One region of the Halomonas sp. BMC6 genome, then DNA from elsewhere that is predicted to be linked to it. Evidence: predicted binding sites of a transcription regulator. Region 1 holds the regulator's gene; the other holds the start of a gene.
The links. The regulator FliA, encoded in region 1, starts transcription of late flagellar genes. The targets are predictions, from matches to a motif close to CTAAAGTTNNNNNNNNNNCNGCCGATA.

Region 1 (4,938 bases):
GACATGGCCGTGGCAACGCCCTCTGGGTTGATCGATCAAGCGCTATCTACCCGTGCTTCCAACGTTTCGGCGAACCGGTCCGCGCCGGTGAGCTTGCCGCGCTGGTCCCGGGACGTGCTGGGCCAAGGACGCAGGCTGTCGTCGGTCCTGACGCGGTTGCGTCAGCGGGTCGTCGATTTTCATCGGTTAGAGGCCGCCTGGGACATCGCTGCGTTGCCCAGCGTAGTGCAAGACCAGCGCCTGGAGGCGCTGCTGACCGGCGCGCAGGCCACCCATGACGCGATGGGCATCGTGTGGTCGCCAAGACGCAACGAGCGTGGCTGCGACTGGTCGATGCCGGACGTGGCGCTGAACGAACAGGGCGCTTGGCTGGCGCTAACGCGTTTACAGCACCGCCAACCGGCGGGATGGCAGCCACGCTTGGCGCACTGCCCGACAGACATTGCCGTCCACTTGCTGCCCGCTCTACCGGAGCCAGACACGCTGGCATGGCTCGCCGACCAACACTTGACCTGGGTCAGCGCCGTGTCCGCGAGTCAACGCGTACACTGTCAGGGCGAGCGCTACACCCTGCGCACGCTGTTTCAAGAGAGTACGCTCACTCACGCCGTGAACATTCGGTTTCGCGGGCAAGGTATGCAGCTGCTGACCGCCTACGTGGAGGCGACAGATGCCGCTGGCAACGCCGTGCTGGCCTGGGTCGGCGAGGTTCGCGATCCAGAGAGCAGCAAGCGCGTGGTGCGCCGCTACTGGCTGACGCCTGCCCGACTGGGAAGCGATGTGCTATCGCTGCTGGTCACCCAGTTACAGAGTGACGGGTTGTCGGCGCTCACCAAGCGGGCTTGGCAGCAGTTGAAAGAAGCGGATGGCGGCGAAGTGAGCAGTGAGCTGCGGCTACTCATGGCCAGCGGTGCCGCCGCAGTGGCGGGCCATTTGGACCTGGCCGATGACGAAGCGGCCCAAGCCTTACGGGCCGATCTGCTGCGTCTGCTAGGTACCCAGCGAAAACGCCGCGACACCGCGCTGCTGGACGCCTTGGTGCATGTATTGATGGCCCGCGATGCCATTCGTCAGCTAGGCAGTGTCAGTCGTGAGGGCTTGGTATGAGCGGTCAAGATCAAGCGGCGGGCCTGCGTAAATGGGCCGATCTGCAGCGCCAGCAGCGGGCCGCAGAGGACGAGCCGCAAGATGCCCAGGACGCAACAGCGGCTCCTGCCGCGCCCGTCACTGCCGAAGAGGCCGCGGTGCATACCCAGGACGCCATGGCACCCACGGTCGCCTCGGCCGCCGAGCCCGCGACGGTGACGCCACCGCGCCCTCAAAAACCGCTGGTCGTGGTAGGGCTCCCGAACACGGGGGCCGCGCAGGTGGATAAAGTGCGCGGCCGCTTGGGGCAGTGGTCTGCGTTGGGCCGCCAATGGGCAGGCGATCCCCAGGATTGGAAGATTCAGGTGGTCATGGCCGACACGCCGTCGCTGGCCACGCTGGCGAAGGCGCATGCCCGCTGGGCGCTATGGGTCAGCAGCGATGCCGATGCCTTCGCCAGTATGTATCGGGTGCTTCGCCAAGTGCGGGAGCACGGCGGCCCGCGACGTCTGCTAGCGCTCCACGAGCCGCACCTACCGCGCCAAGGGCTGCTGGAGAATTTGCGTGATGCCGCCGCGCACTACTTGGACATCGAGCTGCTACTGCTGGCGCGCTGAACGGCTGTCCGCCGAGGTGAAAATGATGCAGCATGGGGACCAACGTATGAGACCGATGGCCTTACCGGTGTGGAAAAACGTTGTACAGTCGTGCATTGGGCGGTTAGCGCTCGCCGCAATGCTGAGTGCTGCCCTGCTGTCGCTTGACGTACAGGCGGCGACCCCCGGCAGCTGGAGTCGCGACGTGCCAGGCGTACTGGTGGCCATGAGTGACCGCACCAGCAACAGTCAGGCGATTGCGCCACCGGCAGGCATCCCGTTGGGGGCGGCGACCCTGTCCCGTGTTCAGTGGCGGTTCGAGGCGCCTCCCAGCCAGCCTATCAACGCGTGGCTGTGTCACCCAGAGCGCTGTGTAGCACTGTCGGGCATGCGTGGCAGCACCACCGCGCTGGAAGGTGCGCTGGCGAATGCGCCGCTGCACTTCCGATTTGCCCTGTCCCCCGGCCAGCGGCCGGTACGCGTGCAGGGTTTACAGGTGATAGTGAACTATCAGTAAAGGTCGTTTAGCCGCGAGGCACGAGGATGTATACAGCACAAGGCAGGATCAAACAGAGTGAGCTGTTAACCCAATACATGCCACTGGTGCGACGTCAGGCCTTAACGCTGCAGGTAAGGTTGCCCGCGAGTATTGAGCTAGATGATCTGATCCAGGCGGGCATGGTCGGGCTGTTGGAAGCGCTGGGACGCTTCGACGCTGCCCAGGGCGCAACGTTTGCAACGTTTGCCAGCCAGCGGATTCGCGGTGCCATGATGGATGAGCTGCGCACCCGCGATTGGCTGCCGCGCAGCGTGCGCCGTTCGGCGCGGGCGGTGGATGACGCAGTGCGTCGTCTAGAGCAGCGGTTGGGGCGTCCTCCTGAAGAGGGTGAAATTGCCCGCGAACTGGAGATGCCGCTGAGCGAATACCAACAGCTGTTGAACGACACCAATAGCGGCCAACTGCTGCCGTTCGAAGAGCTGGTCGCCGATGGCGGCGAGCCCGCCGGGGACGATGCCCAGCACCGGCCGTTCGACCAGCTGCTCGACGAGCAGCAGCGGCAAACGCTGATCGAGGCCATCGAAGCACTGCCCGAGCGTGAAAAGCTCTTGATGGCGCTCTACTACCAAGAAGAGATGAATCTTAAAGAGGTCGGTGCCGTGCTGGGCGTCACCGAGTCGCGGGTGTCCCAGTTGCACAGCCAGGCGGTGAGCCGCCTGCGGGCGCGCCTGCACGAACACGATTAACCCTGGAACTCACTAACCCTAACCGGCGAGGAGCCGTTGATGAACCCATCTACGCTGATCGGTATCTTTGCCAGCATGTTGCTGCTGGTGAGCGTGCTGTTCTTTACCGCAGAGTCGCCCGAAAGTTTTATCAATTTGCCGGGTTTGGCCATCGTGATCACCGGTACGCTGGCGGCGACCTTCATCAGCTATCCGTTGAAGGAAGTATTGCGGGTGGTTCGTCTGGTGGGCTTGGTATTCCGCCGTGAAAATACGTACGTGCGCGACGACATCAACGAACTGGTCGCCATGTCGCGGCTATGGTTCAAAGGCGATGTGCGTGCCGTAGAGCGGGAGCTCGAGCACACCCGTAACCCGTTTCTGCGCACCGGCATCCAACTGGTGATCGCCAACACCAAAGAGGATGAGATTTTCGACATGTTGCGCTGGCGTATCGCCCGCTTGAAAGCCCGCGAACACGCCGAAGCGCAGATTTTTCGCACCATGGCGACCTACGCACCCGCCTTCGGGATGATTGGTACGCTGGTGGGGTTGGTCAACATGCTCGAAGTGATGGATGCGGGTGATCTGCAGGTCATCGGCCCGCGTATGGCGGTGGCGCTATTGACCACGTTCTACGGCATTTTGTTGGCCAATCTCGTGTTTAAGCCCATCGCGGTCAAACTAGAGCGGCGCACCGAAGAGCGTTTGATCACCATGAACATGGTGCTAGAAGGCATTTCTCTGATCACCAAGCGTCGCCTGCCATCGTTCATCGAAGAGACGCTCAACTCTTTCGTGGCGAACTACCATGATGAAATCCGTGACGCCAACGTCAAACCGCGTCCCGACGTAGGCTCCGCACTCAAAGGGTAATGCCATGCTCGACCGCGACTCACGGCATGCCCTGGAGCTGCCCGCTGCGGCGGGGGAGAGCGACGAAAGCTGGTTGACCAGCTATCTGGATGTCCTCACCCTGCTCATCACGCTGTTCGTTCTGCTGCTGGCCCTGACGCCGCCGGACGGTGGCGAAGGGGACGACAGCGATGCCATGCGTGCCGCCAACGCCGTGACATCGCTGCCGCTGGCCAGTCTCGCCACCGGTATCCACCCCCGTTATGATGGCTTGCAGCCTCAGATGGCAGGGCTGGATATACCCGGTGTGAGCGTCTCCCAGGGTCAAGAAGGGGTGACCCTGCGCATCGATGACAGCCTTTTGTTTCCCAGCGGGAACGATGTGCTAACGCCTCAAGGGCAAGATGTGTTAGAACGGCTCTCCTCCGTACTGGAGACCTTCGACGGTCAAATCTCCGTTGAAGGCCACACCGATAATGTGCCTATCTCGACGTCGCGGTTTCCTTCAAACTGGGAACTGTCGGTAGGGCGTGCCATTGCGGTCGTGCGCCAATTAGAACGGCAAGGCATTGCCATTTCACGTATGCGGGCGGTCGGTTACGCCGACACCCAACCCATGGAAAGTAACGCTACCTCGGAAGGGCGAGCAGCCAACCGGCGCGTTGAACTGTTGCTACGGCAGCAGGTCGAGGGGTAAAGCACTATCTCGAGGCTATCTTCGTGTCGAAGCATCACTCGCTACTCCAATCGTTTGGCGCCGTCATGGTGCTCGATGCTGAGAGTAAGCACATTCAAGCGGTCAGCCGTCATTTGACCAAGCTGCTAGGGGTGGTGGATCAAGAGCACCAGGCGCTGACGCCTGCCAGCGTCCTGGGTAAACGATTGAGTCAGCGGTTGCGCCAAGAGCTTCAAGGGCAGCAGCGGCTGGCGAGCCCCCTGGCCTTCCGGCCACCGAATACCACCACGCGGCTGCAGATCCACGCTCACCGCACCCATCACCATGTGATCGTCGAGCTCGAACCTCTTAATCCGTTGGGCAAACGGCGACTGCTAGGCACTGTCAACGAGCGCTTGATGCGTTTGGCCGAAGCGACCCATCAAGAAGAGCTGTTGGATGTGCTGGTGAGCGCCGTGCAGCAGTTGACCGGCCACGACCGTGTGTCGGTGTGCCATTTCG
Region 2 (4,938 bases), 400 kb from region 1:
ATGCTGTTCTCCTCGCGCTACGAAGGCCTCCGCCTGCTGCCGATTTCCGCCAAAGAGGCATCCTACTGGAATCGCTGGCTGGCGCGTCTAATCGGCATGGTGGGGTATGGCTTGATGGTCGTCGTGCCGCTGGTCAACTTCTATATCGCGGCCTCTCTGGGGCAGGCGGTCGGCACGCTGATCATGCTGCTGGCGTTCATCTATGCGGTGGGCGTGGTGCTCAAAAACCGCGTGCGTCTGCGCGATAACCTGAATCAAATGGGCGCTCGCTCGACGCTGACGGCCAGCCGCGTGTCGCTGCAGCTCTTTGCCCGGACATGGCATTTGTTCGCGCTGATCTATTTCCTGATGGTGTTCGTGCTGACCCTGACCCGTCCTGGCGATGCGCTGCCCTTCGTCCTCTTCGCGACGTTGAAGACGCTCGGCGCCGTGGTCGTGGGCCTGCTGCTGTCTGCGTTCCTGACACAGACCATTGGTCGTCGTATTCAACTCTCTGATGACCTGCGCCGTAAGCTGCCGCTGCTGGAAGTCCGGTTGAACAGCTACGTGCCCAACGCGTTGCGCGTGCTGCGCACGGTGATCGTCGTTGCGGTGATCATGGTGGTGCTGGATGCCTGGGGGGCCTTTGACCTCGCCGCCTGGTACGCCTCCGAGCGCGGTGCCAACCTGGTGGGTAACCTGATCAGCGTGGCGGTCATTCTGGTGGTGTCGCTGGGCGTATGGCTGGGTCTGGCGAGCCTGATCGAGCACAAGCTCAACCCGGAAACCGGGCATGGCGAACCCTCTGCCCGTGCCAAAACGCTGCTAAGCCTGTTCCGTAATGCGCTGGCGATCGCTATGGTGACCATCACCGGCATGATCGTGCTCTCGGAAATCGGCATTAACATCGGGCCGCTGATTGCCGGTGCTGGTGTGCTGGGTCTGGCGATTGGTTTTGGTGCGCAGAAGCTGGTGCAGGATGTGATCACCGGGGTGTTCATTCAGGTCGAGAACGCCATGAATACCGGCGACGTGGTGACCGTGGGTGGCATTACCGGCACGGCGGAGCGTCTGAGCATTCGTTCGGTGGGGATTCGCGACCTATCCGGTACGTACCATATCGTACCGTTCTCCAGCGTCGATACCGTCTCCAACTACATGCGTGAGTACGGCAACCATGTGGGCGAATACGGCATTGGCTATAACGAGAGCATCGACGAAGCCATCGAGCAGCTCCAGCTTGCCTTCGAAGATCTCAAGGCCAGCGACGAGCATGGCAACAAGCTGTTGGCCGACCTGACCGTGGCCGGTGTGACGGCCCTGGCGGATAGCTCGGTGAACATCCGCGTGGTGATCAAAACCACGCCGGGCGACCAGTGGGCCGTCGGCCGTGCTTACAACCGCTTGGTCAAGCTGCGCTTCGATGCGGCGGGCATCGAAATTCCGTTCCCGCATACCACGCTCTACTTTGGTGAAACCAAAGGTGGCAAGACACCGCCTGCCAACGTGCGCATTCTGGAAGCAAAAGCCGAACGGAAGCGTACCGACACGGCACCGTTGTCAGAGCGTAGCGAAGACGCGTTACAGCATGAGCCGGAGCACCATAAGCCGGACCATGACGATGTCGACGAAACCTAAGCGTTGAGATCGTGACGTGCATGAGGCCGCCTTCGGGCGGCCTCATTGCGTTGGGTCAGCGCTGGCCAGGGTAGTTCTCGGAGTGACGACCTTCCAGGTTGATCGACTCGCCGCCATCCACGAAGAGGATCTGCCCTGCGACGAACGCGTTATCCAGCAAGTAATGCAAAGCTTGTACAAGATGGGCCGGGTCACCCTGGTGATCCACAGGAATACCCTCGATACGCCACTGAATGTAGTCGCTCGTGCGTTGTGAGGCCGGTAACACCACACCCGGCGCAATACCGTTGATTCGTAGGCGTGGCGCAAACTCCAGCGCGGCCATTCGGGTCATGTCGGCCAGACTTTTCTTGGAAAGCAGGTACGCCGCATACGGGTACTGGTGGTAGGCCACTTTGTTGTCGATGATGTTGATCACCTGACCGTGTTCTACCGCATCGGCAAAATGGCGTGTGAGGAGCAGTGGGGTGAACATGTTGACCCGAAACTGGGTCTCCAGCATGGCCAGCTCGGTCTGTGCGATGGGGGCAGGTTCGTAGGCCGAGGCGCTATTTAGCAGCACGTTCAAGCCGGGAAAACGTGTTTTCGCCTGTTGAATCAGCGTTTCCAGCGAGTCGCTCAGAAAGTTGCAGGGAAGTATCTCGCATGCCCTTCCTTTGCCACGAATCACCGTGGCGACTTCTTCGGCCTCCCCTCGGGAGCTGTTGACATGCAGGGCGATATCGAAGCCCTTGTCGGCCAATGCTTCCGCAAAATGGCGGCCAAGGCGTGTGGCGCCGCCGGTAACAAGTGCCGCAGATGTTGGCATGACGAATCCCTCGCTGTGTTGTGAATGACGCGCGTTGATACCCCAGACTTTCTGCGTGAGCGCAGCGTTTGTCAATAACTTGTACAGAGCTTGAACAAAATGGCCAACGGTCTACTCTGTGGAAGCGCGGTTCGATGCTGTGCATCAGCGCTTTACATCAGCCCGTCGAACCATGACGGCGCGGTGAACGTCGCGGCTGTTGGAAAGCATCTTGTCAGCGTCTTTGTCTCGTTACTCCATCATCGGCTTTTATCTGGGATGTCGCTATGCCAACAACGTCGTCACATGCAACACCTAGCACCCGGTACCACGAGTGCGTGATTTCAGTGGGGTCCAATATTGAACCAGAGCACCACTTCGCCCAGGCGCTAGAGATATTGAGCAGTGAATGCGAACTGGTGGCTCGCTCCGAAGCCGTCCGCACGGCACCGGTCGGCTTTCAGCAGCAGCCCGATTTTCTCAATGCCGCGCTGGTGGTGCGCACCACGCTAGAGCGTGATGCCTTCAAAGCCTATTTGAAAGAGGTCGAGCACCGCCTGGGGCGAGTGCGTGGGCCGATCAAATCCGGGCCGCGAACCATGGACTTGGATATCGTGGCCTGGGACGGTGACGTCGTGGACGACGGCTACTTCCAGCATGATTACGTGCGTGGTCCAGTCGATGACGTGCTGGCGGCCAGCGGGCGCTCGCTCAGCGCAAGCCCGGCTTCGTAACTCTGTACGCGCATGCGCGATATTATTGAGGTATAGGCCTCACGCTTCGTGGTTATCGGTCGATAATGATGCTAACCACGCATGTCGCGCTCATTTCGAGGTCACGCCCGTGATCAGCCTTGCGACTAATATCACGTCGCTACTGGTGATGAACCATCTACGCAGTAGCCAGCAGGCGATGCAGACCTCCATGGAGCGTCTGTCGTCGGGGCTGCGTATTAATAGCGCCAAGGATGACCCGGCAGGTCAGGCGATTGCCAATCGCATGGGCGCACAACTTCGCGGGATGAACCAGGCGATTCGCAATACCAACGACGGCATTTCGATGGTGCAAACCGCCGAAGGCGCGTTGGACCTGATCAACGATAGCCTGCAGCGCATCCGCGAACTCAGCGTGCAGGCGCTCAACGGCACCAATTCATCAGCGGATCGGGCGTCTATCCAGTTAGAAATCGACCAACGGTTGGAAGAGATCGATCGCATTGCCGAGCAGAGCAACTTTAACGGCATTCGGCTGATCGAGAGCGATAAAACGCTCAATATTCAGGTAGGGGCCAACGCCGGGGATGTGATTGGCGTGCGCTTTTCTCCCATGGGGCGTCAGGCGCTGGGGTTGGATAATTTCAGCGTATTAGATAATGGCTCGGCCACGCCCAAACCGATGGATGTCGTGGATGAGGCCATGAAGCAGGTGGACCGCCAGCGCAGCTATTTAGGCGCGGTGCAGAACCGCTTCGAGAGCGTAATTGACGGGCTCAACACCAACATCATTAACACCTCCGCCGCACAGTCGCGTATTCAAGATGCCGACTACGCGCAAGAAATTTCCAACCTTATTCGTGCCCAACTGCTTCAGCAGGTGGGTATTGCCATGCTGACCCGGGTGAACCAACAGCCGCAGATGATTCTGCGGCTGCTGGAAGGGCTGTAGTTAGAAGCCGCCCATCACCGTTAGTCGATGATGCCCTGTTCCCGCGCCATGGCGTAGGCCGCCTGTGGGCCGTTCCATAGTGAAGGCAGCAGAATCAGCGACACCGGGATCGCGGTGATTACGATGAACTGCTGCAGCGCGCTAATTTGGCCTGCGCCCATGTACAACAGCACGGCTGCCATCAGTGCCATGGCGATTCCCCAGAAAGCGCGCATGTAAGGGCTGGGGTCATCATGGCCTGCGCCGACGACGGCGATCGCGTAGCTCATGGAGTCGCCGGTGGTGGCCACGAAAATCGTGGTGAGCAGCAGAATCGCCAGCGCCATCCAGGTGCCACCGGGCAGCGCTTGCGCCACCGTGAGGGTCGCGACGTCGAACTGGAAGTTATTGAGCGCTTCGGTCAGATCGATCACACCCGTCAACTGGTAGTAAATGCCGGAACCGCCCAGTAGCGTAAACCACACGGTGGTGGCAATCGGAGCGAGTACGGCCACCGCCAGAATCATTTCACGAATGCTGCGGCCCCGTGAAATGCGCGCCACGAAAATCGCCATCAGCGGTGCATAGCCAATAAACCAAGCGAAGAAGAACACCGTCCACCACTGCATCCACCACGCCGGGGCGGTTTCTGCGGTCATGGTGGCCATGGTGAAAAACTCGCTGACATACGCGCCCATGCTGGAAACGTAGGTGTTCACCAAAAACAGCGTGGGGCCAAACACCACAATGATGGCGCCAATGGCTAAGGCCAGCAGCACGTTGAAGCGGCTCAGCAGTTGGATGCCTTTATGCACCCCGCTCATGGAAGAGAGCACATAGATGGCCCCTAACACGGCCAGGATGATGAGCTGGCCCGTGTAGCCTTCCGG

Region 2: a site for FliA is predicted at 3,177-3,203, ahead of AB6K10_RS02325 (flagellin). Genes of this name have one in related genera too.

What each region holds. Positions count from the first base shown of each region.
Region 1 is NZ_CAXNSH010000001.1:914,511-919,448, forward strand. Features, by position in the region: gene flhF (flagellar biosynthesis protein FlhF) at 1-1,107, shown strand, start outside; gene AB6K10_RS04320 (hypothetical protein) at 1,104-1,703, shown strand; gene AB6K10_RS04325 (flagellar protein FlhE) at 1,750-2,199, shown strand; gene AB6K10_RS04330 (RNA polymerase sigma factor FliA) at 2,226-2,927, shown strand; gene AB6K10_RS04335 (motility protein A) at 2,967-3,782, shown strand; gene AB6K10_RS04340 (OmpA family protein) at 3,787-4,458, shown strand; gene AB6K10_RS04345 (diguanylate cyclase) at 4,482-4,938, shown strand, end outside.
Region 2 is NZ_CAXNSH010000001.1:509,515-514,452, reverse strand. Features, by position in the region: gene ybiO (mechanosensitive channel protein) at 1-1,617, shown strand, start outside; gene AB6K10_RS02335 (SDR family oxidoreductase) at 1,673-2,425, opposite strand; gene folK (2-amino-4-hydroxy-6-hydroxymethyldihydropteridine diphosphokinase) at 2,692-3,138, shown strand; gene AB6K10_RS02325 (flagellin) at 3,248-4,069, shown strand; gene AB6K10_RS02320 (BCCT family transporter) at 4,090-4,938, opposite strand, start outside.